DNA from 2 places in the Marinomonas sp. 15G6-16 genome. Region 2 is predicted to be linked to the other one. Evidence: riboswitches for the same ligand, from Rfam matches in the RefSeq annotation. Region 2 holds a riboswitch; the other holds the start of a gene.

Region 1 (6,560 bases), 1.2 Mb from region 2:
GGCGGTCACAATCACGTACAAGACCAAAAACGCACCGCCAATCAACAGAGGACTTTCAGCACGCCATGCTTCAAATGTATCTAAACCTGACTTCAAACCCTCGAGAGTGAGTAGCTTATGCAAATCAAAATAAAAGAATACGGCAGCAAGTACCGCGATGATGACCAGTAACCCAATTTTCTTCATGTAAGACTCCAATACAATCATTCCAGTGCAAATCAACACGTTATGCAGCTGATGTTATAAATATTAGACGTCAAAAGGAGAATAATGTTACAAATTCCAAAATTATTTCTGAGATAAACTCTCAAAAGCCACAATTCGTCCATTTTATGTGGCTAATAAAACTAACTTTATCTCTTAGATATTTTAGAAGAAGCAATTAAGCGGAATACTAAAAAACAAGCAGATAAGCCCAAGGCGCAAATCACTAGAACCATAGAAACCAATCCGTTCACGCCAAACAAAGTCACAAGCGTCGCAAAAACTGGTGGCCCGATTGTCGCACCAAGATTACCAAACTGAGCAATGAGCCCATAACCCTGAGCTTGTTCTGCCGGATTTCTTGCCAATACAGGAATCAAGGCTAACGACGCACCAGGAATCATACCTAAAAACAAAATCAGCACACCAACAACAAAAGCAAACCAAAGTGGCTCTTGATACACAAACAACAAAATAAGACCGCACATCGCCACGGTGGAGTAAGCCATCATGGCAACACGTTGAGGTTTCATAACATATTGCGCCAGTGCACCAGCTATAAAGGTTCCACTGGTACTGACTAATGGTAAAACCACCAGCATCAAAGCTTGGATAGTTGAGTCACTCACTAAACGAGGAATGTACGTCAGTAAGGACACTAGCGTACAGGTATAAAAAAGAAACACTGTACTGGGCAAAAGCGCTCTTGGGTTACGGTAAACATTCAGCATTTGACGTAAAAAACTGCCTTGATTGGCACTCACAGGCGCAATATCCAATACCGAGTTCTTACGCAGCAATACAAATAGCACAACGCCCATCAAAGAGATCAACACACCGTGACTAAAAAACAACTCATGCATGCCATAATTATCTAGCGTCCATTTACCCACGCCACCACTTACTGCGAAAGCCACTCCAAAAAAGGTTCCCCATAATCCCATGGTTAAAGATCGATGCTTGTCCGAACTTAACTTGGCAATTAACGTCGGTGCAGAAACCACCACGCCCAGTTGAGAAAAACCTTCTAAAATCCGCGTAATAAAGATCAATTCAAAAGGCGGCAATGTCGCTTGGACAAAAGACAAAATACCGCCTAAAAACAACGCACCCATTAATACTTTCAAATAACCCACTCGGCTCGCAATCAGGCCGCCAAATACGCCAAATACTAAACCAGCCACACCCACAACAGACAAAGCAGCGCCTGTTAATGTTGCTCCCGTTTGATAATGCTGTAGCAAAGCGTCATAAGAAATAGAGAACTTGGCAAATTGCATGGCGGCAGAAACACCCGCAATCCAAAGAAATATAACGGGAATAAACTGTGTTTTTATTTCAGGAGTGTGTGTTTTAAGGGTCTCAGATGGCATTTATTTTCCTTATCGAAAGCGTCCATATTAAAAAAACAAAAGAAGCAATCCTTCTAATCTTGATCTTTTGGGCAGAAATAGGCGCGCTATTCTAAATCAAAGTCGCCGCTTTAGGGGATAGGAAAGGAGAAAATATAAAGAATAGCTCAAGGAAGGTGCGAATAAGTCTTCTGAGCTTCAGTCTTATCAGAGAAACGGTCTATCAAGGCAAGAGTGAGCAGGAATGTTAATACCTTTCAATCACTCTTAACGCAGAGAGGCCGCTTCTCTGAAAGACCCGAAGGGCGTGAGCTAAACACTTTTTATTCTTTGTTAAGCTTCTTGCCAATATATTCATATTGGACTGTGAAGCTTGCCTCGAATAATAAAGGTTTATCCACACGCTGAAGCCAGTGGACTTGTTCGTACCTTCCTTAGCGTAAATCACATTAAGCTATTCAACTGAGCTGATTAGGACTGATGAGTCACTACCGTAAGATCGGACTTTCGAAGCTCTTTAAAGCGCAATCCGATGTTGCCAAAGATAAGCAGGAAACCACCGATAATTTGGTAGAAGGTTAAATCCAAATCTAAGAAGTACCAGTTAATCGCCGCAGCGAAAACAGGGAAAGACAACTCGGCTAACGTCGCCAATTGCGCAGGCACTGTTTTCAGCCCTTGATAATAGAACCACATGCCAATAAAGCCGCTTAGCAAAGCCATGGCAACCACTAGGCTCAGATCGACAGATTCCATTGCCGTTAAGCTGTTCGTCTGCGCCAGCGCTAAAGGCAATAATACCAACAGGCCTGCGACAAAGCGGCCAGACATAATCGCATTAGCAGGTATGTTTTGATGCGATAAGTACTTCCCACATACCGTTGCCGCGCCCCATGCAAAAACAGCAATTAAGGTATATCCATAGCCTTTGAAAATGCTCATGTTATCACTAGAGTAATGCCATTGAGCCTCTCCTAAGGTGCGTAAATCTGGCCACATCATCACAAAACTACCAAATAAAATCACCACAGCCCAACGTAAAAATTGACCTTCAATGCGCTCTTTCAAGAACCAATAAGCCAACAAGATCGCAATCACGGGTTGTAGCTTCTGCAGCAAAATCACCACGGTTGGATTCAAATATTGAAACGCTTCGGTGAATGCCAAGGTTCCCACAGCGGAGCCAACGCCACCAATGAAAAACAAACACAGAAAGCTATTCATCGACATTTGGCGATAAACATGGCGTGCACGCCAAAGCATAGGACTAACAAATAGCACCAAAGTAAGGTGTTCAATAAGAACAATTTGCAGAGTGGAATAACCCGCGCCCAACAGTGGATAACGAATTAAAGTATCAAGCGCCCACGTAAAGCACGCGATCATGATAAAGAATGTTCCTGCCATCTTGGTTTCTCCAATAAGTAAGATGCACAGGGGTGATGAGGAATATACCAAGACACTTACATAACCAAAGCATGTAAGAAAAAACGCATAGAAAGCGCCAACAAAAATAACCATTACTCGCTAAGAGAAATGATTCTTTGTTGCTTGGTCGATCTTCTATCATCCGGACTGTAACCGTCGGCTCTGGAGTCTCACCAGATCTGCTGACCTTAGATTTTCAATTGCTATTCAATCTAAGCGCTCGCGGGCTTTTTAATGCAATACCAAAGAAGCATTTTATTAAATTACCGCCGGTGGGGAATTTCGCCCCGCCCCGAAGTTCGATTAATGTAAAAAGTAATGGACTAACTCTAAACCCATCCTCGTTTTTAGGCAATATACTCAGCCACGAGAAAGCCATTTTATGCTGCATCTTAGCTAAAAATTACTATACACTTCCGCCCTCTCATTAAGATTCTCTGAATGAAAAGGAATTTACGTGCAAACATCTTCAAGAAGTGGCGTTTTTTACGCGTTAAGCGCCTTTATTCTGTGGGCGATTACTCCCATTTACTTTAAAGAAATGTCGTTTCTTCCCGCAACAGAGATTCTTTCACATCGAATTATCTGGTCTTGTCTCATTGTCTTAGTCTTAATCCTAATACTAGGTTACGGCAAAGCACTTAAAGCCGTGGTTCAGTCGCCAAAAACCTTAATGGCTATGGCAGTTTCTACTGTGCTGATTGCAATCAACTGGGGAACATTTATTTGGGCCGTACAAAACGACCAAATGCTCAGCGCTAGCTTGGGTTACTACATTAATCCGCTCATTAGTATTTTATTGGGTGTGATCTTTTTCAAAGACAAACTAGATAGAGTCCGTAAAGCCGCGGTTCTTTTATGTTTTGGCGCAGTGGCGTTTGAGGTGATCAAATTTGGCTCTTTGCCTTGGGTTGCCTTATCTCTCGCCATCAGCTTTGGCTTTTATGGCTTAGTACGTAAAAAAGTCGCAGTGGATAGTTTCACTGGAATGGCGATTGAAACAGGAATCCTTTTACCTTTCGCACTCACTTATTTGATGTTGACGGATTCTTCCTCTGGGAACCTTTTCGACAACAGCACGACCACCAATTTATTACTTTTCGCGGCGGGCCCAGTTACCATGATTCCACTCATGTGTTTTGCGGCAGCAGCAAATCGCGTCAGCATGGTTACGCTCGGCTTTTTTCAATACATTGGTCCAACCGGCATGTTTATTTTGGCGGTATTTTTATATAACGAACCCTTAAGTATCGATAAGCTGATTACCTTTATTTTGATTTGGGCAGCTTTGGCTATGCTGGTGTTCGACTCTATTCGTCGAATGCGTAATACTCGCGCAAGAAACGCATTACAAAAAAGCCAAGAAACGCCCTAAAATCGGCTTATACAGATAAGTCGATTTTTTACGATTTTAGGTGAAATTTTTATTCCCTTTTTCCTCGCTTAAGCACACAATCGGCGCCTCTTTGGCCACTGATGCGACTTAAATGAAAATCATCTCTTTTGATGCATTAAGAACACTTCATTTACCGAATGTTCGATACATAAAACCTGAATCTATGTATGAACATTTAGATGAAATCAAACAGGCGGATTGGCTGCTTTTTCCTCAGTATTGGCAATTAAACGCCTTAATATTTGGCCTTAAAAAGCGCATATTTCCTAGCCTAGCCTCTTACATGATTGGTCATGACAAGATCGAAATGACTCGTACATTTCGGACAGTGGCGCCAGCACATCACCCTTATACTGTGATTGCAGCAAACACACCTTATGAAGCAGACAAAATCTGGGACGAAATGCCATCGCCTTTCGTGGCGAAAATCCCCCGCAGCAGCATGGGGAATGGTGTCTTCTTGATTGAAACATTAGGACAATGGCGCGATTACATCGCTCTAACAGATGTGCTTTATGTGCAGGAGTACTTACCCATCGACCGCGATATGCGCATCATTTGGGTCGGGAATAAAATCGTCAACGGATACTGGCGCTTGCAGTCGGACAATGGTTTCCACAATAACATTAGCCAAGGCGGCCAGGTAGAAGTAGCTTTGATTCCGAAAGAAGCTCAAGACTTAGTAACCTTTTTAGCGGAATCATTAGACATTAATCACGCTGGATTCGATGTCGCGATGGTCGGCTCTGTTCCTTATGTAATTGAAATCAATCGTATTTTTGGGAACCAAGGAATCAGTAGCATTCAGCACGATGTGAATAATGAGCTTCTCAATTATCTAAATGAGCAGCATGTATTATCTACTGCAGGTTTGATTGATCAGCCAAGCGGGTTTTAGGCAAGAAAGTTAGAGAAGCTACTTTTCCATAGCGGTGAGCGCTTGCCTTAAATACAAGGCAACATCACCCTGTGAGCGAGTTTTGATAGAGCACTCTTTGATGGCGATCAAATAGTCTGTGGCAAACTTTTTCTCTGAGTGGCGGTCATCTAGATATTCTATAAATCGCGACTGTTGACGGTTAAACAGCTTTTTCATCAATTTAGCTTGAGCAAGGTTTCCGCCATACAACTTAAGCAGTTTCGGATCAATCACATCATTCTCAAGGTAGCGGGCATAACCAAACAGGCCTTTATGTATGATTTCCTTGTCTTCTGGCGAGTACACAGACTCTGAACTTTCGAGCTTGCTATTAACGAAGTCCACCAACGCCAAGCAGGAGTGAATTTCATTAATAGAGGTTTTAGCCATAGCGTTCGTCATGGAAAAGAAAAAAATGACAAACAAAGCACTGTGTTTATAAATATTCAAGCCGCCTTCCTTTTTATTATTTATCACTTAGACCAAAAGCGCCTAAATGCACACCTGACACAAAGTATATTAGTACCGCCTTTTTAGCGTGTCATGTTGTGAATTATTCTTAATAAAATATCATACAAAGTACACAGAGCGCACACAATGAATCTCGTAAGCCAACGGCGTAAAAGATATGAAGCAGGAAAACAACGCATTAATTGACCAGAAAGCTCGTTGCGCATGGACAAACTCCGCACCGGATTTTCCTCGTTATCACGATGAAGAATGGGGCTTTCCTATTGCGGATGATCGGCGTTTGTTTGAAAAGCTATGCTTAGAAACCTTTCAGTCAGGTTTAAGCTGGCGCACTATCTTAAATAAACGCGAAAGCTTCCGTGAGGCATTTCAGCACTTTGATTTCCACAAAGTCGCCACTTTTGATGAGCAAAAAGTAGCAGAGCTCTTAGCCAACAAAGACATAGTACGCAACAAACGTAAAATCCTGGCGGTTATTAACAACGCGAAGTGCGCACAAGAAATGGTGAGAACAGAAGGATCGCTTGCTGCTTTTTTCTGGCGTTATGAGCCTGATGAAGGCTCGTTACCGCCACCGGAGACTCAAACTACCTGCAAAGAATCTATTGCCTTATCTAAAGCGCTAAAAAAGCTTGGATGGACTTTCGTTGGCCCAACAACACTTTACGCTTTTATGCAGTCTATGGGGTTAATAAACGACCACGCTGAACATTGTTTTATGCGAGCAAAAATAGACCAAGCCAGAAAAGCGTTTAAAAGGCCTTAACACTATGACAATCATAGTGCCTAA
Region 2 (6,560 bases):
TAATAGGCATATCACCTATTTGCACTCCGGCCATTTGTACATACATAAAGCCAATGTGATAAGCCGCAGTTGTTAACAGCGCAGCAACAATAGGCTGCCATTTTTGGTAAATCAGAAAGAATGCCATTGTCGCGAAGATGTGAAAATGCATTTCAACTAGGCCAAGTTGGCTTTGGATCATTGCCGATGAAACAAGCATCATTAAAATGCCTGCCACAATAGAAAACCCTAGTTGGCCTTTCAGTAAGCTGTAAGCAACCTGAGTTACAACCACTAAAATGACGGAAGCGATTAGAGTGAAAGAAAATAATTGTTCGCCAATTAATCCACTCAATAGCAGCACTGGCACTTGTGCTAGCAGGGCTCCATATATAAATAAATCATTTTTTAAGGTGCGCTGTCTTGATGATGTCATTTAGTTATCCGTAGTTTTCTGTGTTAGTTAAGAGATAATCTCTCTGCGATAATTCTGCCGGAACAAAAAATTAGGCATTCGCTGTATTTAGAGTGTAGTTCCAATCTGCGAGGATTATATTTATGTTACGAAAAATAACTAGCGGATGTATCAAGTGGTTTTTTGTAAAATGGATATTTTATAAGGCATATTTGTATCTTTATGTAATAGATTGTGGGTTGTGTAAAATGGATCTTTGTTTTGTGCAAACAAAAAGATAATGAAGTGAGAATGTATATCAATTCACTCGATACAGTTTTTTATTATACTGCTGCTTATCACTTAAAATTTAAAATAAAACGATTTAATAGGATGGTCTTTTGCAAACTCTTGCTCAGTTAAATAATGGTGATTTGAAAGGTATTGTTCGGCTTCAAATCAGTGAAAATTTAACCTCTTTTCCTAATGCTATTTTTGACCTTGCGGATAGCTTAGAAGTGTTGGATTTATCCAATAATTGTCTGAGTCAGCTGCCGGATGATCTTTATAGACTAAAAAAGCTGCGTATTATATTTTGCTCAAATAATCGTTTTACAGAATTGCCGAGTGTGTTAGGTGAATGTGAAAGCCTAGAAATGATAGGCTTTAAAACCAATCAAATTTCACATCTGTCATCGGCATCCTTGCCAGATCAAACTCGCTGGTTGATTTTGACGGATAATCAGATCGAAGCATTGCCAGAGGATTGTGGTCGTTTAACTCGTTTGCAAAAATTAGCATTAGCTGGAAATCGTCTAACCTCGCTTCCTACATCTCTCGTTAACTGCCAGAAATTGGAGTTAATTCGACTTTCAGCGAATCAGCTTAAAGCTTTTCCTGATCAGCTTTTAAGTCTTCCACGCTTGGCTTGGTTGGCCTTTTCTGGAAACCCTTTTTGTAGTCAGCGAGATGCTCATGAAGAGTTTAAAACAGTTCAGTTCTGCGACCTCAACTTACATCAAGTATTGGGGCAAGGCGCTTCAGGAGTAATCTCTATAGCGACTTGGGAGCGTAATGAGTTTGCTTTTCCTGATAAGGTTGCGGTCAAAGTTTTTAAAGGAGAAGTGACAAGCGATGGTTATCCAGAAGATGAGTTGGATGCTTGCCTAGCTGTTGGCAATCATCACAATTTAGTAAAACCATTAGCAAAAGTGTCAGACGAGGGGCGAGCTTCTTTAGTAATGGAACTCATTCCCGAAGATTATTTTAATTTAGGCATGCCGCCTAGTTTGGTCTCTTGTACACGAGATACATTTGCTGACGATCTCTCTTTTTCAATTGAAAAGATTGCTCATATCATTGAACAAGTTGATGATTTAGTACTGCATTTTAATAAATGCAAGGTCAGTCATGGCGACTTGTATGCTCACAATATATTAATCAATGAAAAGGGACACGTATTATTCGGTGACTTTGGCGCTGCTTCTAAATATGGCAATTTGTCGCTAGATCAGCAAAAAGGGATTGAGGTAATAGAGCAGCGAGCGTTTGGCTTTTTTATTGATGATATGCTGAGTTTGTGTGTCGAAAGTGATAAAACGAGTGCTAAATATAAAGAGTTGAGTTTGCGTCGTTTGAATTAATAAGATTAAACGGAAAAGAGCTATATTGAGTTCTGAAGTGAAACACCAAAAAAATTAAGCCTGCGGTATCGTTTTTTAACGACGGCCGCAGGCTTAATAACACTTTAAATGTTTTTGCTGTTAAACAGTTTTTTCTATTTTTTTAGTTAACCCGTTAGACTTTAAAAAGCGTGGCTTTGTCTTGGTATTCTGCTGTGACTTGGAAAATCTCTTCACTGCTTTTCGTTAGACGCTCCATTAAATCAACCAATTGAAGAATTGCTTGGGCGTTTTGGTGAACCTTGTTATTAATGGATTGAATAACCTGTTCTTGCTCCAACGTACTGTGCGCAATGTCTTGGCTGGATTGAGCAATTTGGCTGACATCCTGAGCTCTTTTATTAAGTCCTTCTGAAATACTTAACGTATGCTCCATATTTACGTGGGTTTTTTCTTGTCCAGAGGTCATGGAGCTAACGGTTTTGCTCACGCTGTTATTAAGGTTTTCAAGGACTTTTTCGATCTCATCCGTAGAATCACTAGAGCGCTGAGCAAGTGCTCGTACTTCATCTGCTACAACGGCAAAGCCTCGTCCGGTTTCTCCCGCTCTTGCAGCTTCAATGGCGGCGTTCAGAGCCAATAGGTTAGTTTGCTCTGAGATGCTTCTAATGGACTCAAGGAGTTGAGTAATGGAGTCAACATCAGAGTTCAATGCCTGTAAGGATTCAGCAATAGAAGCCGTGTCTTTAGCCAGCAATTCCATATCATTTACAATTGTGAGTGCTTGTTCGCTGTCTTTCAGCGTGTCCTTTTCTAAGTAACTAACAATTTCAGCGGAATCAGAGCTCTTTTGAGAAATATGTTGCATAGATTGGGCAACCGCCTCAGAAGCAGTAACTGTGTCGTCCGAGCGTTGCTTACTGGTATCGACACTTGAGTTAACTTCAGTTGTGATTTGGCTGATGTGCTTACTTGACTGAACTAAAGACAAAGCGATGCGTTGGTAATCTGAAAACAGATTAGATAGCTTTTCTAATAAGTTGTTAAGTGCGATCTCTCCATCCGAAGTCGGTTTATCGATTCTTAAAGAAAGATCATTCTTTTTGGAAATCTGCTCAATTGTATTGGCAATTTTGACGTTGGCAGCGGATTGCTTTGTCATAAGATGTGCCATGTACATAAGTAAGCTTGCTTCTGCGATAGCGAAAATACAGTGGACGATCATTAAGCCTAAACTGTGGTGACCTGAAAACACCATAATCGGCATGTCTCCAATATGAACCTCTGCCATTTGTACAAACATGAAACCAATGTGGTAGAGAGCCGTTGTGACTAATGCAGCAAGAATAGGTTGCCACTTCTGATAAATGAGCAGCATGACCATAGAGTTAAAGATATGAAAGTGCATCTCAATTAAGCCTAATTGGCTTTGAATGAGGAAGGATGACACCAACATAATGATGACACCGGCCGCAATGGAGAAGCCGATAGTGCCTTTAAATAAGCTATAAAAAAGTTGAGTTGCAACCACGATAATGGCGGCAGCCACAAGCGTAAAAGAGAAAAGCTTTTCTCCTAGCATCCCGCTGATAAGCAAAATTGGAGCCTGGCTCATCAATAGTCGATATATAAAGAGGTCGTTCTTCAAGGTTTTTTGTGTTGCGTTCATGGACAAGTTGCCTTTCTGTCTATTTGGTCAGATCAATCATGCATGATTGTAATAAAATGTATACTTGTATTTTATGACAACCTTTCTATGCAGCTGCTTTCGTACTTTATTTTATAGAAGTGTGTTTTAAACTTTTGATTAAAACAATAAGTATTACAATAATTTTTTTAATCAAGTGAGTCTATGACACTCAGATGTTCTGTCGGTAATATCGCTTAGAGTATTTAATGGAAGGGCGCATAAGAAGAGAATAAGAAAATAAAAAAGCCCTGAGCATAGGCTATGCACAGAGCTTTAATTTAGGGCTAAGTTGGCTTTAGCCTAAGGCTTTTGCACTTTCTGTTAAGCGAATCGCTTGATCGCATGCATTAGCAAGCTCGGCCCCTTTTTTCACAAAATGACGACTAAAGTAATCTTTATGCTCATCATGTTCATGGAAATTATGAGGCGTCAGTACAGCGGTTAAAACCGGTACTTCAGTTTCTAACTGCACTTGCATAAGAGCATTACAAACTGTTTGCGCGACAAAATCATGTCGATATATTCCGCCATCGACAACCAATGCGCTGCCAGCAATGGCGGCATATTGACCGCTTTTTGCTAATAGCTTTGCTTGTAGAGGAATTTCATAAGCACCGGGTACAGGAATGACATCAATAAGTGATGCATCGTATCCGCGAGAAATTAACTCATCTTTGAAACTGTTAACGCAATTCAATACGATCTCTTCATGCCAAGCGGCGTGAAGTATCGCAATACGTTTTGTTGCTGGTGTGAAATCAATGTGATTCGTTGAGCTCTGATTCATTTTAAAATCCTATAAATATAAGGTGAATCAGGGCGAACGGGCAGGCAAAAACACCATGTAAATGGCATACCTTAATACAGTGACGTAAGAATACGACTCTGCTAGAGGTTTTGTCTGACACGCTCTCTATCATCCGGACTATAACCGTCGGCTCTGGAGTCTCACCAGATCTGCTGACCCTAAAAGCACTTCTATATAAAAATGCTAAAAGGCGCTCGCGGGCTTAGATGCTACGTTTACGTATTATCTTTACCGCCGGTGGGGAGTTTCACCCCGCCCCGAGAACGAAATCGGAATTTTTCCGATGGGCTGAATATACTTTTATTTGTTGTCTTGTGTCAAAGCAAGATAAGGAGTAAATGTGATGAAATTTAGGAAGCGTTTGAGATAGGCTAAGGCTGCAACAAAAAGTTACTCATTCCTACTGATACAATACACATTTCAAAAGTATCGTCGATGTAAGATAGATAAAGCAGCCATTTATGCTTAAATGTATTATATGGAATAAAGGGTTAATGCCAGCAAGGAGTACTACATTATGACGTCGCTTATTTTATTTTTGCGCAGCACACTGATTACCTTTATGGCGCTTGCTGTAGTAGCTTGTTCTTCCGTTAATAACGAGAAGGTTATTGAGGAGGAAGTTTATGAGATTGAAGATGTGGTGCAAACAAACGCTGCTGTTTATTCCTGTGATGATAAGCTGCTGAATGTCTACTTTCATGGTGATCAAGCAGAATTAACATGGAAAAATGAAACACACTTACTGAATCATGCTGTGAGTGCGTCAGGATCTTCTTTCCTAGGAGAGTCTTTGTCCTTTGTCATTCAAAGTGAAAAAACCGTGTTAAGCACAAAAAGCGCAAAAGAGATTCAATGCCTTTTGCTGCATGTTGATTCTTAATCTGCTTTTACCTGAACATCTCTCACTTTAAATTCCAGCCTTTTCATCTCGTTAAGCCTCCATTCCGTGTACAATAACGCCATTCGCGCAGGTTGCGCTCTGTTATATGTAGAGAATGAATGAGCAAGTTATTTGTAATGGGCATGGGGCCCGGTGATCTAGGTTTGGTTGCGCCGAATGCAACAAAAGCATTAACGGCCTGCAGTGACTGGGTCGCTTATGGTTACTATTTAGAGTTGCTGGGTGAATTAAGTGACGGAAAAACCTTCCACGATTTGCCGTTAGGCGAAGAAATCGGTCGAGCGCGTTTAGCACTTACGCTTGCAGCACAAGGTAAAAATACGGCGCTTATTTCTAGTGGCGATATTGGCATTTATGCTATGGCGACCTTGGTGTTTGAACTCTTAGATTTACAACTTCAAGGCAAAGAAAGTCACCCAGAATGGCTCGATGTCGAGATTGAAGTGATCCCAGGTATTTCCGCGATGCAAGCGGGCGCAAGCCGAGTCGGTGCTATGTTGGGCCACGATTTCTGTACGATCTCTCTATCGGATTTATTAACCCCTTGGGAAACCATAGACAAACGCCTTCATGCTTGTGGTATGGGCGATTTTGTTGTGTCTTTTTATAATCCTGTTTCTAAAAAGCGCGACTGGCAATTGAATCACGCCCGTGATGTCTTGTTGCAATATCGTCCTGCAAGCACGCCTGTGATGATTGGCCGTCAATTAACCAGACCAGAAGAAGACATTACTTTCACGACGCTGGGAGAATTAGACGCCAAAGACGTGGACATGTTTACCATGGTAAGCGTGGGGAATTCTGATACCAAACACATAGTAAACGGCGAGAAAGAATGGATTTACACACCTCGCGGCTATTCGAAAAAACTCTAGGAAATCCATCGCACACTGAATGAGTAATAATACATGACAGTCTATTTTATTGGCGCAGGGCCGGGTGATCCTGACTTAATGACAGTGAAAGCCGTGAAAACCATCGAACGTTGCGCGGTCATTTTATACGCGGGTTCTTTGATTCCAACGCAAGTGATTGACAGTGTTCGTGGCTCGGCGGAAGCCATTTACGATACGGCTGAAATGAATCTAGAGGAAACCACCGCTGTCATCGAACAAGCCGCGAAAGAAGGCAAAGACATTGCGCGTTTACAGTCTGGCGATCCG

What was found. A riboswitch is a leader RNA that binds a small molecule or an ion and turns the genes downstream of it on or off. The one in region 2 is predicted to bind FMN.
Region 1: another riboswitch for FMN. It lies ahead of AC0L46_RS07870 (DMT family transporter); the one in region 2 lies ahead of AC0L46_RS13260 (6,7-dimethyl-8-ribityllumazine synthase).

The regions. Positions count from the first base shown of each region.
Region 1 is NZ_CM147916.1:1,615,532-1,622,091, forward strand. Features, by position in the region: gene AC0L46_RS07860 (FAD-dependent oxidoreductase) at 1-186, opposite strand, end outside; gene AC0L46_RS07865 (MFS transporter) at 354-1,577, opposite strand; gene AC0L46_RS07870 (DMT family transporter) at 2,028-2,963, opposite strand; FMN riboswitch at 3,111-3,288, opposite strand; gene rarD (EamA family transporter RarD) at 3,442-4,359, shown strand; gene AC0L46_RS07880 (ATP-grasp domain-containing protein) at 4,472-5,278, shown strand; gene AC0L46_RS07885 (hypothetical protein) at 5,297-5,749, opposite strand; gene AC0L46_RS07890 (DNA-3-methyladenine glycosylase I) at 5,928-6,536, shown strand.
Region 2 is NZ_CM147916.1:2,769,252-2,775,811, forward strand. Features, by position in the region: gene AC0L46_RS13245 (methyl-accepting chemotaxis protein) at 1-415, opposite strand, end outside; gene AC0L46_RS13250 (leucine-rich repeat domain-containing protein) at 775-2,016, shown strand; gene AC0L46_RS13255 (methyl-accepting chemotaxis protein) at 2,171-3,664, opposite strand; gene AC0L46_RS13260 (6,7-dimethyl-8-ribityllumazine synthase) at 3,981-4,472, opposite strand; FMN riboswitch at 4,590-4,762, opposite strand; gene AC0L46_RS13265 (MliC family protein) at 5,011-5,376, shown strand; gene cobJ (precorrin-3B C(17)-methyltransferase) at 5,496-6,272, shown strand; gene cobM (precorrin-4 C(11)-methyltransferase) at 6,306-6,560, shown strand, end outside.